3 regions of the Brenneria izadpanahii genome follow, and region 1 is predicted to be linked to each of the others. Evidence: predicted binding sites of a transcription regulator. Region 1 holds the regulator's gene; each other region holds the start of a gene.
The links. The regulator Fur, encoded in region 1, represses iron uptake genes when iron is present. The targets are predictions, from matches to a motif close to ATAATAATGAGAACNACTATCAA.
Positions count from the first base shown of each region.

Region 1 (5,226 bases):
GATTATGATGTTTGGTCTGCCTGGCGCGGCGTTGGCGATTTATCATTGCAGCCGTCCGGAGAACAAAAGCAAGATCGGCGGGATTATGCTGGCCGCGGCGGTGGCCGCATTTTTTACCGGCATCACCGAGCCGCTGGAGTTCTCCTTTATGTTTGTCGCGCCGGTACTGTATTTTCTGCATGCGGTGATGACCGGCATCTCGGTATTTATTGCGGCCAGTATGCATTGGATTGCCGGTTTCGGCTTCAGCGCCGGGCTGGTGGATATGGTGCTGTCGTCGCGCAACCCGCTGGCGACCCACTGGTATATGCTGATACCGCAGGGTCTTGTGTTCTCGGTCGTTTACTACTGCGTATTCCGATTCACCATCACGCGTTTCAATTTACTGACTCCGGGACGCGAACTGTCGGTAAGCGGTAGCGAGGCCGACGGCTATGATGTGAATGCGGCGGTTCCGTCGCCATCCGGTGATGTTCTCACGCAGGCCAGGGGGTATTTACAGGCCATCGGCGGAAAAGAAAATCTGTCCGGTATTGATTCCTGCATCACCCGGCTGCGTTTGAACGTGGTGGATTCAGGGTTGGTCGATGACAAACTGGCCAGGCAATTAGGCGCCGCCGGGGTGATTCGTTTGAATAAACAGAGCGTGCAGATCGTCGTCGGCACTCAGGCTGAGTCGATCGCTTCGGCGCTGAAGAAAGTCAGCGAAGAATAATGTCGATACGCGCTTTTCATCGTATTTGAATCGCGCGGCATAAGGTAAATTTGCGGGATGAGATCGCTATCTCATCCCGTTTTTGTTTTTTAATGAAACTAACGGTTGTTTCCCAGCGTAGCTTGTTGGATCATTAGCGGTTATACGTCGTTTTAGCATTGAGGAATCAAGCATGAGTGAGGCTGAAGCCCGCCCAACTAACTTTATCCGTCAGATTATCGATGAAGATCTGGCGTCAGGTAAGCATGACCATATTCAGACGCGTTTTCCGCCAGAGCCGAATGGCTATCTGCATATCGGACATGCGAAGTCTATCTGCCTGAATTTCGGGATCGCTCAGGATTACAACGGGAAATGTAACCTGCGTTTTGACGATACCAATCCGGTGAAAGAAGATATTGAATACGTTGAATCGATCAAACGCGATGTTAACTGGCTGGGTTTCTCATGGAGCGGCGACGTTCGCTATTCCTCCGACTATTTCGATCAGCTTCATCAGTATGCGGTTGAGCTGATCGGTAAAGGGCTGGCGTACGTCGATGAACTGACGCCGGAACAGATCCGCGAATATCGCGGTACGCTGACCTCTCCGGGTAAAAATAGCCCGTATCGCGATCGCAGCGTACAGGAAAACCTGGAACTGTTCGAAAAAATGCGTAACGGCGGTTTTGCCGAGGGGACGGCCTGTCTACGCGCCAAGATCGATATGGCATCGTCATTTATCGTGATGCGCGATCCGGTTCTGTACCGCATTAAGTTTGCCGAGCATCATCAGACCGGCAACAAATGGTGCATCTACCCGATGTATGATTTTACCCACTGTATTTCCGATGCGCTGGAAGGCGTGACCCACTCCCTGTGTACCTTGGAATTCCAGGATAACCGCCGTTTATATGACTGGGTGCTGGATAATATCACCACCCCTTGCCATCCGCGTCAGTATGAGTTCTCTCGCCTTAACCTTGAATACGCCATCATGTCCAAGCGCAAGCTGAACCTGCTGGTGACGGAAAAAATTGTCGAAGGTTGGGACGATCCGCGTATGCCGACGATTTCCGGCTTGCGCCGCCGTGGCTACAGCGCCGCATCTATCCGTGAATTCTGTTACCGCATCGGGGTAACCAAGCAGGATAACAACGTTGAAATGGCGGCGTTGGAAGCCTGTGTGCGTGACGATCTGAATGAAAACGCGCCGCGCGCCATGGCGGTGCTCGATCCGGTGAAAGTGGTGATTGAAAATCTGCCTTCAGGTCATGAAGAGTGGGTTACGATGCCAAACCATCCGAATAAACCGGAAATGGGGACGCGCCAGGTGGCATTCAGCCGTGAGGTTTATATCGATCGCGCTGATTTTCGTGAGTCGGCCAATAAGCAGTACAAGCGTCTGGTGTTAGGTAAAGAAGTTCGTCTGCGTAATGCTTACGTGATTAAGGCGGAGCGTATCGATAAAGACGAGCAGGGTAACATCACTACTATTTATTGTAGCTATGATCCTGATACCTTAAGTAAAGATCCGGCCGATGGCCGTAAGGTAAAAGGCGTGATCCACTGGGTATCCGTGACGCACGGTCTGCCGGCGGAATTCCGTCTGTACGATCGTTTGTTCAGCGTCGCCAATCCTGGGGCGGCGGATGATTTTCTGTCAACCATCAATCCTGAATCGCTGAAAGTGACTCATGGATTCGTTGAGGCGAGCTTGGCGCAGGCCGAAGCGGAAAAAGCGTATCAGTTTGAGCGTGAAGGCTATTTCTGCGCTGACCGAGTTTATTCCAGTCCGCAGAATCTGGTATTTAACCGTACGGTGGGCTTACGGGATACCTGGGTAGGATAACGGCAGGATTTGCCGCAAGGATAAAATAAAACCGCCTCGGCGGTTTTATTTTATGACGGGCTATTCAACCCGTCACCTTACAGGCCGTCGCAAGCGACGTTGAAAATCGCCGCGGCGGTTTTTTTATGCGGTAGATTTATCTTTTTGCGTCGTGCAGGGTTTCGTCTTCACGGCAATCCCCTTCACTGCAATGGCCATACAGATACAAACTGTGGTTAGTCAGCTTGATGCCGTGTCTTTCCGCGATTTCGCGTTGGCGTGCTTCGATATACTCATCACGGAACTCAATGACTTTGCCACAATCCAGGCAAATCAGATGGTCATGATGATGTTGTTGCGTCAGTTCGAAAACCGATTTACCGCCTTCAAAGTTATGGCGGGTTACGATACCAGCATCATCAAACTGATTCAGTACGCGGTAGACGGTCGCCAAACCAATCTCTTCGCCCATATCAATCAGTTTTTTATATAAATCTTCCGCACTGACGTGGTGGCACTCTGGGTCCTGCAATACTTCCAGAATTTTCAGTCTTGGAAGAGTGACTTTCAGGCCGGCCTTCTTTAATGCGGTGTTATTGTCAGTCATGCGGATTTAGTCCTGTTGCTTACTTATCAATGGAGGCTACCTAGCCTATGACATCGGTCGGCTCAAAAAATGCAATAGCGTCTCAATTATAGAACCGTGCATACAAAATGAAAACAGTGAAATGTTAACAATATTATATCCATATACAATCTAGACGTACCATGCAATGTATTGTTGGTATTGGGGTACACCAAATGAATGCACATAACCGATGTGGGTATTGTACATACTTATAGGAAGAAGTTAAAAAAATGTATCAATCTTTGCGAAAGGTTTTTTCTATTAACCCGGCTCTGACAGGTATGGCTATCAGAGCCGGAAAACCGTTTTAGCCAACCAACTCTTTCAGATTCAACTCTTCGCTGATCTGTTTCACCCAGGCGGTGACGCGTTCGCTGGTCAGTTCAGGCTGACGATCTTCATCGATGGCCAAACCGACGAAGTGTTTATCGTCCACCAGACCTTTAGACGCTTCAAAGTAGTAGCCTTCGGTCGGCCAGTGCCCAACGATAGTCGCGCCGCGTGGCTCGATAATATCGCGGATGGTGCCCATCGCGTCACAGAAGTACTCTGCGTAGTCTTCCTGATCGCCGCAGCCAAATATGGCGACCAGTTTTCCGGTAAAGTCAATTTCTTCCAGCGTAGGGAAAAAGTCATCCCAGTCGCATTGAGCTTCCCCGTAGTACCAGGTTGGGATACCCAACAGTAAAATATCGAAGGCTTCAAGATCTTCTTTACTACTTTTGGCGATGTCATGAACTTCGGCAACGTCGGTTCCCAGTTGCTGTTGGATGGTCTTGGCAATGTTTTCGGTATTGCCGGTGTCACTGCCAAAGAAAATTCCTATGAGTGCCATGAATTGAATAACCTCTTGATTCTTAATGATATGGAGCAGTGCCTTACCCACTTATCGGCTAATAATAACAGACACTCACTGCATGAGAAACTCGTATCGGTAAGGATAAGTAAATAGCGGCATGAATTTTGTCGGCGTCCATTTCCCGGATTGAACCGGCCATAATCCGCCTCGCCATTTCGTCAAATTGCAGATGCGCCGGTTTTGTACTCGGCCCCTGTGAGCCTCGCCCGTAAAAAGCCAACGCGTTATCCGGCACCGCGAAACCTGCTGGATATATTCTTTAAATGCATATCGAATGGATCAATAAAACTTATGTTTATGAAAAGTTATGAGGTTGTTCAAAGAATAGAAAATTAACGACGGTAAGTACAGTTCAGAAGCTAAACATTCCCCGTATTTTGTCGATTAACAAGCGTGGATTGTATCCGTTTCGACAGGACGAAAGATTAGCGACAGGAAGGAGTGATGAAAGCCTAATTAATAGAATTCTCGTTATCTTGCCGCCTATTGCCGGCAAGATCTTCCTTTTTTATGCGTGTTCGGGTTTGGAGTGAACTATGAGATTTTTAAGGAACATCGCCATCAGAACGGCCATGTTATGGGTACTCGGCACCTTCTGTGTACTATGGGGAGGCGTGTCGATATACACGATATTTTCTTTCAAGGAGATGACGACAACGTCTAAAACCAGCAGCCTGCTGGTGGAAAACATGAATTTTGTTAATCAGGCTAACGATCAGTATTTTCGTATGGTTACGCGTTTGGCCCGCGCCGTTGATGCGCGCCGCAGCGGCGATAATGCCTCCGCGGACAGAGAGCAGGCATCGGCGTTGAATGCGCTGAATACGTTAAAAGCGGATTTGGCGGCATTCAATGGGATAGATCATGCGGGATTGGATGATGCGCTGGTGCAGGCGGCCAGTCGCGATTGGAATACGCTGATTGTTCAAGGCGTCGAACCTTTATATCAGAAAGCCTCGGCAAATTTGCTGGATGACTATCAGGTCCAGGCCAGAGACGTGGTGCCGCCGTTGAGCCGCCAGTTCGGCGCATCGATGTCGGCCCTCAATAAAGTCGCGTCTGAAAAGTTTGTTGCCGCCGGCGTGCGTTTCGAGCAGATCACCTCTATTGGTCAAAACATTTTGCTGGCAGGTTTGATCGTCGGGGTGATTATGCTGTTCCTGACCGATCGCTATTTGGTGAAGTTCCTGGTCCGGCCATTGAACGATCTGCGC
Region 1 is NZ_CP050854.1:3,731,239-3,736,464, reverse strand. Features, by position in the region: gene nagE (N-acetylglucosamine-specific PTS transporter subunit IIBC) at 1-715, shown strand, start outside; gene glnS (glutamine--tRNA ligase) at 888-2,546, shown strand; gene fur (ferric iron uptake transcriptional regulator) at 2,683-3,132, opposite strand; gene fldA (flavodoxin FldA) at 3,461-3,988, opposite strand; gene HC231_RS16650 (methyl-accepting chemotaxis protein) at 4,549-5,226, shown strand, end outside.

Region 2 (5,226 bases), 2.5 Mb from region 1:
AATTTTTGTCGCCGGTGGGCTACTCCACCGAGTCGGAAGCCAGCAGTAAAAAAGTGGCTTCGCTTATTAATCAGATAAAAGAAGAGAAGATAAAAATCTACTTCATTGAAAACCAGACCGACTCCCGTCTGGTCAAACAGATCGCCAACGCCAGCGGCGCCCAACCCGGCGGAGAGTTATATCCGGAATCCTTAACCGATGCCTCCGGCCCTGCCGCCACCTACACCGCGGCCTTTAAACACAATGTCGACGCCATGGCCGCCGGCATGAAGTAACCGCAACGCGCCGGCCCGGTTTCGGGCTGGCCGCCGCATAATGGCCCATCGCAACATCGGATATGGACGGGCAGCCTCCTCCAGCTAAACAGCCGAGCGCTGAACGATGCCTGCCCGCTCATCGCTGCTGCACAAACTCGCGGTATTTCGCCACCAGATTGAGAAAGTCCTCCAGACCGCACAGCGACAGGCTTTCTTCATCGTAGTAACTCATGCCTTCTTCTATTTCATCAACCACGAATTCCAACTGATTGGCCTGAATCATCACTTCCTCGGCATTCAGCGATAGCGTGTATTCGTGTCCGACTTTCCGCCACTCTCTTTCGCTTCCCGCTACCGAACGCGCCGCTTCCTCCACTTCGTTCAATAGCGCCAACCGCCCTTTGACCTCTTCATTAAACCAGTGGCCGACCGCTTCATGTCCCATCGACATTCGTACCATTACCTGACCGGTAACGTCCCGCAAGAATTCATAGTCCATGATGCCATCCTCAGTGATAGTGCTTGTCTTTCAGTGTAATCTCCCTCCTGCCATACCACAGTGATATACCCGTCATAACGTCACGAATGGCGGGCATAAGAAGTCAAAAAGCGCTGCCGGTTGATACAGGTCATGCCGTCCGATGCTGCAGGAAACGCACGCCACGCCGGGCGTAAAAGCGCCAACGAGCGGTCATCAACCCTACCGGTATCAGAAACGCGTTGAACGATATCAGGTTATCCGGCGATCGGGAAGATTGCGCCGGATTCGCATGCTGGCGCAACGCTTTGCCGTTGGCCCCGATAGTCGTCTCAATCATTTAATAAGGAAATACGGGTTCGTGGCGTCGTGATATGGCTTTTCACTACCGGGAAGCCGCCAATTGCGCCATATCCTCGTCGGAAAGCTGGGTGATTTGCTGAACCTGCTCGCGCGCCATGCCGGTCAGCAGTAACTGGCGCGCAATCTGCCGCGCGCTGGCTTTCATTCCTTGTTCAATACCTTGCTCGATGCCCTGTTCTCTTCCCTGTATGACCCCGGCCTGCAACCCCTCTTCAAATCCAATCTGCTTCAGCTGCTGTGCAATCGTCATTATCTCCTCCCGATCCGTTGACAACGGCTCCGCCACCCTCGCGATAAAATCGGCTGGTCTGGATGTATTGCCGGTCTGCGCGATGTAATACAGCAATGCCCGTTTCTGCGCCAGCGGCACCTGCCAGCGCTCAAATAATAACCCGATATCCCGCGCCAGTTCCAGCATGTCCCGCGTACGGATATGTTTTTGCACCAACTCCAGCAACGCTGCCCGCCGGTGGGTTTTAATCTCCTCATCGGGAATAACGGTAAGGTCGATCAGCGTAAAAGCATTGCCGTAAATTTGCGCCGCCAATTCGAAGTCATCTAACGCATCCAGCCAGCGCAGACTGTACGGATACGGGCATCGCTCCCCTTGATAAAGGGAGCCGTTTTTCATGATGTCGCCACAGGTTATTGTATATGAGAAGTATTACCGTTAACCTCCTTTACCACATCGGTCACTCGAAGTCCGGAAAGGGGAACCAGACGGCTATGCAAGGCAAAGGTCAGCAGCATATTCACAAAATAGTGGCGCTTGTTTTCAGTTTGTTCGCCGGCATGCTTATCAGCGGCTGCGACACACAGGATACATCGCCGCAGACTTCCACCGCTCAGCGTCATGACGGCTGGCCGCGGACCATACAAACACTTAAGGGGCCGCTGACGCTGCAACATCCGCCGCAGCGGATCGTCTCCACCAGCGTGACCCTCAGCGGTACGCTGCTCGCCATCAATGCGCCGCTGATTGGCTCCGGCGCCACCAGTCCCCGCAGCATGATGGCGGATAATCAGGGCTTCTTCTTGCAATGGAGCCATCTGGCGGCAGAGCGCGGCGTAAAACCGCTTTATATCTCTGAACCGAATGCCGAGGCCGTCGCGGCGGCGGCGCCCGATCTGATCGTCATTGCCGCCACCGGCGGGGATTCGGCGCTCAAACTGTATGAACAATTGTCGGTTATCGCTCCGACGCTGGTCATTGATTATGGCGATAAAAGCTGGCAACAGCTGACGCAACAGCTCGGTGAAGCCACCGGCCATGAAGCCGATGCGCAGCGCGTCGTCAGCCAGTTCGAGCAGCGGGTGCTCGCCGTAAAACAGGCTATCCAACTGCCGCCGCAGCCCGTTTCGGCGCTGGTGTATTATGAGGATGGCCGCGGCGTCAATCTCTGTACCGCGGCATCGGCGCAAGGGCAGCTATTGATCGAACTGGGCTTCCAGCTCGCGACGCTTCCCGCCGATATCAAAACGGGAACCTCACAGGGCAAACGGCAGGATATCGTGCAGATTTCCGGCGAAAACATGGCCGCCAGCCTTAACGGCAAGTCGCTGTTGCTGTTCGCCGCAGATAATAGAACGGTCAATAAAGTGATAGGAAATCCTTTCCTTAGCCACCTGGAGCCGGTGATTAAAGATCAGGTATGGGCCATGGGATTGGACACGTTCCGGCTGGATTATTACAGCGCCAGCAATATGCTGGATAGCATTGAACGTCAGTTCCACAAGCCATAAACGACGCATCCCCGATGCCGGCCCCAGCGACCGGCATCGGGAAAAGCCGTCTGGCGCGCGGCTCGTCGGCAAAGCTGGCGATCCCGCGTAACACCGGGTTTACGTCAATGTATTTGATAAGCCGCGCATGCTAACATGGCGGCACAGTCACACTAATGATAATAATTATTATATTCATTCTTTGATGAAGGGAGTGTTCATTGAGGATGTCATGTCACCGTCCCCATTTTGAAACCGCCAATAGCATGTCGAATTTTTCCAGCCTCAATCACATGAGGCGCTTGCCCGGTATTGTGGCGTGTCTGCTGATTATCGCCGTCATCGCTATCGCCAGTCTGATGTTAGGAGCCAAATCTATTGCGCCGGAGGTGGTCTGGATGAGCCTGACCGGACAGATCAACAGCGCGGACAGCACCATCATTCTTGACGCCCGGCTGCCGCGAACGCTGGCGGGCATTATCGCCGGCATGGCGCTTGGCGGCGCGGGCGCGGTGATACAGGCGCTAACCCGTAACCCGCTCGCCGATCCGGGGATCCTCGGCATTAACGCCGGAGCCAGTTTCGCCATCGTGATCGGCATTACCTGTTTTGGCATCAACGGCATGGCCGCCTGGCTTGGTTTTGCCTGGCTGGGCGTACTGGCGACCAGTCTGATCGTGTGGCTTATCGGCACGCTCAGCGGCGGCCGCATCAATCCCGTTCGCTTAACGCTGGCCGGCGTCGCATTAAGCGCCGTGCTGACCGGCATTACCTCATCGATCTCGCTGCTGAATCCCGATGCTTTTGATCAGATGCGCATCTGGGAGGCCGGCACCTTGGATATCCGCTCCATGCGTCATATTGCGTTGGTCACCCCCACTATTTTACTGGGCTGCGGACTGGCGCTGTTCGCATCCCGCTCGCTGAATGCGCTCAGTATGGGCGAAGATATCGCCACCGCGCTGGGCACCAGGGTGGTATTCATCCGCTCGATTGCGGTTGTGGCCGTTATGCTGACGTGCGGCTCCGCCACCGCGCTGGTGGGACCAATTGGTTTTGTCGGGCTAATGATCCCGCATATCGCCCGCTGGTGGGCGGGGCCGGATCAACGCTGGATCCTGATTTATTCCCTGTTATTTGCGCCGGTACTGCTGCTATGCGCCGATATTATCGGTCGTTTACTGGTTCCTGGTGAATTACGGGTGTCGGTTGTGACCGCTTTCATCGGCGCTCCGGTACTGATCTGGCTGGTTCGCCGGCGTAAAGTGTAAGGAAACGCGAGATGATCACCAGAACGCTATACCTTCGAGGCCGGTCGGGAAATATTTATGGCCGTCTGCCGCTGCGCATACTCATCATTAACGGTATGTTGCTGCTGTTGAGCCTGTTGCTGATAACCCTGGCGGTCAGTATCGGCACCCTGCGGTTATCACCGCTGGATGTCTGGCGGGCATTCGCCGGACATGGAGAATTCAGCGCCGTCACCGTCATTACACAGTGGCGCGCCCCTCGAGCGGTTGCAGCGCTATTGTTGGGGGCCGGATTGGGCGTAAGCGGCGCGATTTTTCAGTCGATTATCCGTAACCCGCTAGGCAGCCCGGATATTATTGGCTTTAACACCGGCGCCTATAGCGGCGTGCTGATTACCATCATTTTGCTGCATGGCGGCTACTATCAGATCGCCAGCGGCGCCATGCTGGGCGGCATCGTTACCGCGACGTTGGTCTATCTGCTGGCATGGCGCGGCGGCATCATCGGCTTTCGCCTGATTATCGTCGGTATTGCCGTCAGCGCGATCCTGACGGCATTGAATACCTGGCTTATCATTACCGGTTCGTTGGAAAGCGCCATGACGGCGAAGCTATGGGCAACCGGCTCGCTGAACGGCATGACCTGGGTAAAAGCCCAGCCCGCCACCCTGCTGATCCCCACGGCGATCGCCGCCGCGCTGCTGATGGGCAAACGTCTGCAACTGCTGGAAATGGGCGATAATAGCGCCAGGGCGCTGGGCGTGAACGCCGAAGCCAGCCGCCTGTGGCTGATGTTGTTCGGCATCATCCTGACCGCCGTCGCCACCGCCACCGCCGGCCCGATCACTTTCATCGCCCTTGCCGCACCGCAAATCGCCCGGCGCATGACCCGATCCAGCGCGACGCCGCTGTTTTCTGCCGCGATGGTGGGCGCTATTTTGTTGCTGACGGCGGATATCATCGCCCAGAACGCATTTGCCGACATTCAGCTTCCGGTTGGCGCGGTGACCGTCAGCATCGGCGGCGTTTATCTGATTTGGCTGCTGATCCGTGAAGCGCGCAGCTAATCATCCATTGTTAATCATTTGCAGAGTAAAACATCGATGACGCATCTCTTGCACGCCACCAATCTCACGCTCGCGTACGATAAAAAAGT
Region 2 is NZ_CP050854.1:862,330-867,555, reverse strand. Features, by position in the region: gene HC231_RS03840 (metal ABC transporter substrate-binding protein) at 1-275, shown strand, start outside; gene yacL (protein YacL) at 394-756, opposite strand; gene HC231_RS03830 (hypothetical protein) at 887-1,075, opposite strand; partial or broken gene HC231_RS03825 (Rpn family recombination-promoting nuclease/putative transposase) at 1,121-1,711, opposite strand; gene fepB (Fe2+-enterobactin ABC transporter substrate-binding protein) at 1,825-2,841, shown strand; gene fepD (Fe(3+)-siderophore ABC transporter permease) at 3,087-4,091, shown strand; gene fepG (iron-enterobactin ABC transporter permease) at 4,103-5,137, shown strand; gene HC231_RS03805 (ABC transporter ATP-binding protein) at 5,174-5,226, shown strand, end outside.
Region 2: the regulator Fur is predicted to act here: its motif matches at 2,991-3,013, upstream of fepD (Fe(3+)-siderophore ABC transporter permease).

Region 3 (5,226 bases), 810 kb from region 1:
ACGCAGCGATAAGGCAGGCCGGGCGACGGAAACTCGCGATCGAACCCAACCACTTCCGCCCCCAGGGCAAGGAAAGAGCAGGCAATCTGCTTGCCGATGCCGCGCCCCGCGCCCGTCACCCAAACCTGTTTACCCGTAAACTCCATCTGCAACCGTGGTGTCTTTTCCATTTTCGTTATCCTCAACATTCGCCGTCCGCCCGCGCGGCGTCATGCCAATTCTGCGACGCTGACGACCTGTCCGGCCCGGCTCGCCACGTAATCGAGCGCCATCATGTGATCCCGCCGGGAAAAATCGGCAATGGCATCCCCCACCAGAAACGCCTTGATATCGCGCATAAAGGCGTCCGTCGCGGTGATCATGCAGCCGATATGGCCGTAAACACCGCAAATGATCAGCTGGTCCCGCTCCCATTTCCGCATCTTCTCTTCAAGGGGAGAACGATGAAACGCGCTGTAGCGCCATTTCACCAATACGGTATCGTCGTCATCCGGACGCAGCGCGCTAACCACCGGCTGTAATTCCGGGCACCGGTTAATCCCCGGTCCCCACATATCGTTCAGCAGCGCCCGATCCTCAGGGCTTTGGTTATTCGGCTGCGCGGTGTACACCACCGGAATCCCCTGTGATTTGCAGGAACGCCGAAGAACAGCAATATTTTCAATTAATTGCGTAACAAGCTGGTTTTGCCGACCGTAAAACTGTATGAAATAATCCTGCATGTCGTGAATCAGTAAAACGGCGCGGTCAGGCACAAATTCCCATGACACTTTATTCGCCGGGAAATCGTGCGGCTGAGGCATGTCATAAACGCTCAGAGAAGGAATAGCCATAACGTGAAATCCTTACTGATTATCAAGGCTGTGTTGTTTCAGAAAGCCGGCCGCGCAGCGCCCGCTTATCGATTTTCCCCACCGGGGTGACGGGCAAGACGTCAATCAATTCGATGCGATCCGGCAGTTTGTACTCGGCGATCCCCTGACTACGCAGGTACTTGCGCAACGTCAGCGCGTTCAGTTTCGAGTCCGTCGCGACGATAAAGGCGCAGCTTTTTTCGCCCAGCGTCGGGTCCGGCATCGCCACCAGCGCGGCGTGAACGACGCTAGCGTGTTTCAGCAGCAAATTTTCGATCTCCTCCGCGGCGATTTTCTCTCCGCCGCGATTGATTTGATCTTTCTCCCGCCCAACCACGCACAGGTAGCCATCCTCGGTCATGCGCACCACATCGCCGGAGTGGTAGAAGCCTTCCGCATCAAATGCGCGCTTGTTATGTTCGGGGTTACGGTAATAACCGCGGATGGTATAAGGACCGCGCGTTATCAACTGGCCCTCCGCCCCCGCCGGAACCGGATTTCCCTGTTGGTCCACCACGCGGATTTCATCATCCGGACACATGGGACGCCCCTGCGTGGTAAAGATATGTTCATCGTCGTCGTCAAGCCGGGTATAGTTCACCAGCCCTTCCGCCATCCCCAAGACCTGTTGCAGCTTGCAGCCCAGTTGCGCCGGAATGCGGCAGGCCACACTTTCGCTCAGCCTGGCGCCGCCGACCTGCAATAATTTCAGGCTCGCCAAATCGTCTTGGTATTGCGCGGCGGACTGCGCCCACAGCGCCGCCGCCGGAGGCACCAGTGACGTCATATCTATCCCGTGCCGCTTTATCAGCGGGAAACAGGTCATCGGACCGGGATCTCCCGCCAGCACCACGCATCCGCCGGCATAAAACACGCCAAGCGCGCCAGGAGAACTCAAAGAATAGTTATGTGCGGCCGGCAAAGCGCACAAATAGCGGGTTGAGGGAGTTAAGCGGCATATCTCCGCGCTGCGGCGCACGCTGTAGTAATAATCATTGTGCGTGCGGGGAATCAGTTTCGGGGTTCCCGTCGTGCCGCCGGAAAGCTGAAAAAAAGCGACCTCGGCGGCGTCCGACGGCCGGTATTCCTGCGGCGAGCCGGCTTTCAACCAGCGTTGGAGATCGCGTTCATCGCCGCTGCCGTCTAACAATACGGTCGTTAATGTCGGATACTGAGTCCGCCATTCATGCAGAAAACGATCGTCGGCAAACAGCGGATGCTGACGGGAAGCAATCAGCAACCGCGGGGCAACCAGATCCGCATAGGCCGTCAGTTCCAGCCGATTATGGCTGAACAGCGCGTTCACCGGCGCTACGCCGATTTTCAGCAAGGCAAAAAAGGTTAGATAAAACTCGGCGACGTTAGGCAACTGCACCAACGCGCTATCCCCGGCGCGCAATCCCTCGCGGGTCAGATTGGCGGCCAGCGCCGACGCCTGCTGTTCAAACTGCCGATAGCTCCACTGCCGCTCGCCGCAGATAATCGCCGCCGCATCGGGACGCGCCTGATATTGCCGATGCAAAATGTCCCCCAGCGGCCGATCGATCCAGTATCCTTTTTGGCGGTAACGCTGAGCAAATTCATCCGGCCAAGGGGTGAATTCAATCCTCATATGTCCTCCGTATGTAAGCCAAAAGCCCGCAGCATCGTGCCTAACTTTCCTGAGACTTCGGCCCACTCTTTATGCGGTTCCGAACCCGCCACGATGCCCGCGCCGGCAAAAAAACGAACCAATCGCCGCTGTACGATGCCGCAGCGAATGGCAATGGCCCACTCGCCGTCGCCATTGGCGTCGCACCATCCCACGATGCCGCTGAACACGCCGCGGTCGTAAGGCTCCAGCAGGGCGATCAGATCACGCGCCGCCGCCGTCGGCGTTCCGCAGAGCGCGGGGGTGGGATGTAACAAGCAGGCAAGCTGGATCACGCTGGTTTCAGCCTGAGCCAATTCGCCGCGAATGGCGGTGGCAAGGTGCCACATGGTGTCGGTACTCAGCAGAGAAGGCGTTTCGGGCAGCGTCAGATCGCGGCAAAGCGACGATAAATGTTGCCGAATATCATCCACCACTATCCGGTGTTCATGACGATCCTTTTCCGAATCAAGCAATTGGCTGGCATTGGTTTTATCCTGCCGGCTATCGCTATGACGAGGGGCCGAACCGGCCAGCGGCTGGCTATGAATAAATCGGCCTTCCTTGCGAATTAATAATTCCGGGCTGGCGCCCAATAAAATACCGCCATCCGGTAACGGCAGAGAGAAATGATATCCGCCGGGGTTACGCAATCTAAGATTATTTATTATATTCTGGCGATCTATTTTCTGTTCTAATTCAATTTCCACCATCCTTGAAAGCACTACCTTTCTTATTTCGCCGTTCTGGAAATAATTCAACGCCGATGCCACCGCGGATTTAAACTGAGGCGCTTCCGGTATGTTTTTTATACTTATGATGCTGTTTATCTTATCAATACTGTTTAACGTTTTAGCATCCGCGGTTGATGCTGAAATAAACTGATATTCTTTAGGGATATAGAGGCAGGATGGCTGAGAGGCGTCAAAAGGTATTGCGCCGACCACAATAGGCGCCTCGACGCCCGCCTGCTTAGCCCGGTTCATGGCCTGTTTGATATGCAGCCAAAATGCGCGATCGTCGGCGTTTTTTAGCATAGCCGGCCGAGATATCCGCTCAAATATTCCTGAAGCGTCGATACAACGATGCGCCGAGCGATACGAAAAGCTGGCTGATTCATCGCAGCCCGGCGGCCCGTCGCCACTGAATTCTGTCGCCAATTCGTTCATCTGATCACCCTTCATTACACCTGAAAATGGAATGATTATGATAATCACTATCGTTTAAATATAAACTATACTAAAGTATCGAGCAGAGGCAACAATATATTTATATTAATTTTAAATAGTGTGAGATCAGGAAATAAACCGATCGGATAGCAATAGAAAATGAAAGGATTTATTTAACGTTTATTTAATTTCAGCTCGTTGTTATTAACACATTCATTGCACGGTTGTTTCCGCGAAATAGGCTAATAAACAGAAATCAATATTACCATTCCACATAAATTCCAAACGCCGATTACAGAAAGAACACGGATATTCCGTGTTCTTTCTTTGCGATATCCGCCAGATATCAAGCTGCCTGCGTATTGATATATAGCAGAACTTAGAAATGCGTATTCAGGCTGACGAAGAAGGTTCTGCCCGATTCGTTATAGGTCGCCGCCCCGCCGCCATACACCGTCGAGGTGACGCCCCCCGATGTATTGGTAACGGACTGCGCATTCCCGGCCCGGAACTGACGCTTATCGAACAGGTTATCCACCCCTACCGTCACGCTTGCGTATTTATTCACATCATAGGTGCCGCTCAGGCCGAAGACCGCATAAGGGCTGACTTCATGTTGATCATACTTGGCCGTCAATGGAATAGAGGATACCGCTTCTCCCTTATAGTTATATTTTTTCGGCTTCTGGCGCCCATACCAGGTCATGTCGGCCAGGAAATAAAGGCTCTCCGTCGCCTGCCAACTGACTGAGGAATTCAGCGTGAATTCCGGTGTGATCGACAGATAGTCGCCGGTGGTTTTGTTTTTCGATTGCAACATCCAGGTAATATTGTTGTTCCATTTTACCGTATCGCTGATGGGAATATTCAGCGTCCCTTCCAGCCCTTCCACCAGCGCCTTAGGTACGTTCTCCCATTGCAGGATCTGGGTATTGCCGTTTGTGGTGGTTCCCACTGAGGAGTACCCGGACTCAATCTTATCGCGGTAATCGTTGCGGAAATAGGTCACCCCGGCCTGATAACCATCGCGATTAAACTCAATGCCGACTTCCTTGTTAATACTGGTTTCCGCCTTCAAATCACCATTACCCATCAGATAACACCCGCTGCTTCCCGCCACAAAACAGCCGTTGCCGCGGCTATAGAGCAGGTAGTTAGGGTTCATCTGGTACAAATTGGGCGCTTTGTACGCCCGGGCGATCCCCATCTTCAACGTGAAATCGTCGCCCAATTGCTGCGACAGGTTCAGCGACGGACTCCAGTTATTGCCGACGATGTTGTGATGATCGAAACGCAGTGCCGGCGTCAGCATGGTGCTGTCGGTGATTTCAATATTATCCTCGGCGAATACAGAGCCGATTCGGGCCGACATCCTGTCGCTGCGCGTACCGGTCGGATAACCGTCGATGATCCCGCCCTGCTGAGCCTGTGTATTCGATGATGGATCTTTCATCTTTTGTTCGGACCATTCCACCCCGATAGTCGCCGTTTGGTTAAACAGCGCATAAAAAGGAACATTCACTTCGCTATGGCCGGTAAACGCATCCAGTTTAATGGTGGTGAATTCGTCGCC
Region 3 is NZ_CP050854.1:2,924,988-2,930,213, forward strand. Features, by position in the region: gene dhbA (2,3-dihydro-2,3-dihydroxybenzoate dehydrogenase) at 1-170, opposite strand, end outside; partial or broken gene HC231_RS13115 (isochorismatase family protein) at 216-833, opposite strand; gene HC231_RS13120 ((2,3-dihydroxybenzoyl)adenylate synthase) at 856-2,466, opposite strand; gene HC231_RS13125 (isochorismate synthase) at 2,463-3,653, opposite strand; partial or broken gene HC231_RS13130 (TonB-dependent siderophore receptor) at 4,033-5,226, opposite strand, start outside.
Region 3: the regulator Fur is predicted to act here: its motif matches at 3,685-3,707, upstream of HC231_RS13125 (isochorismate synthase).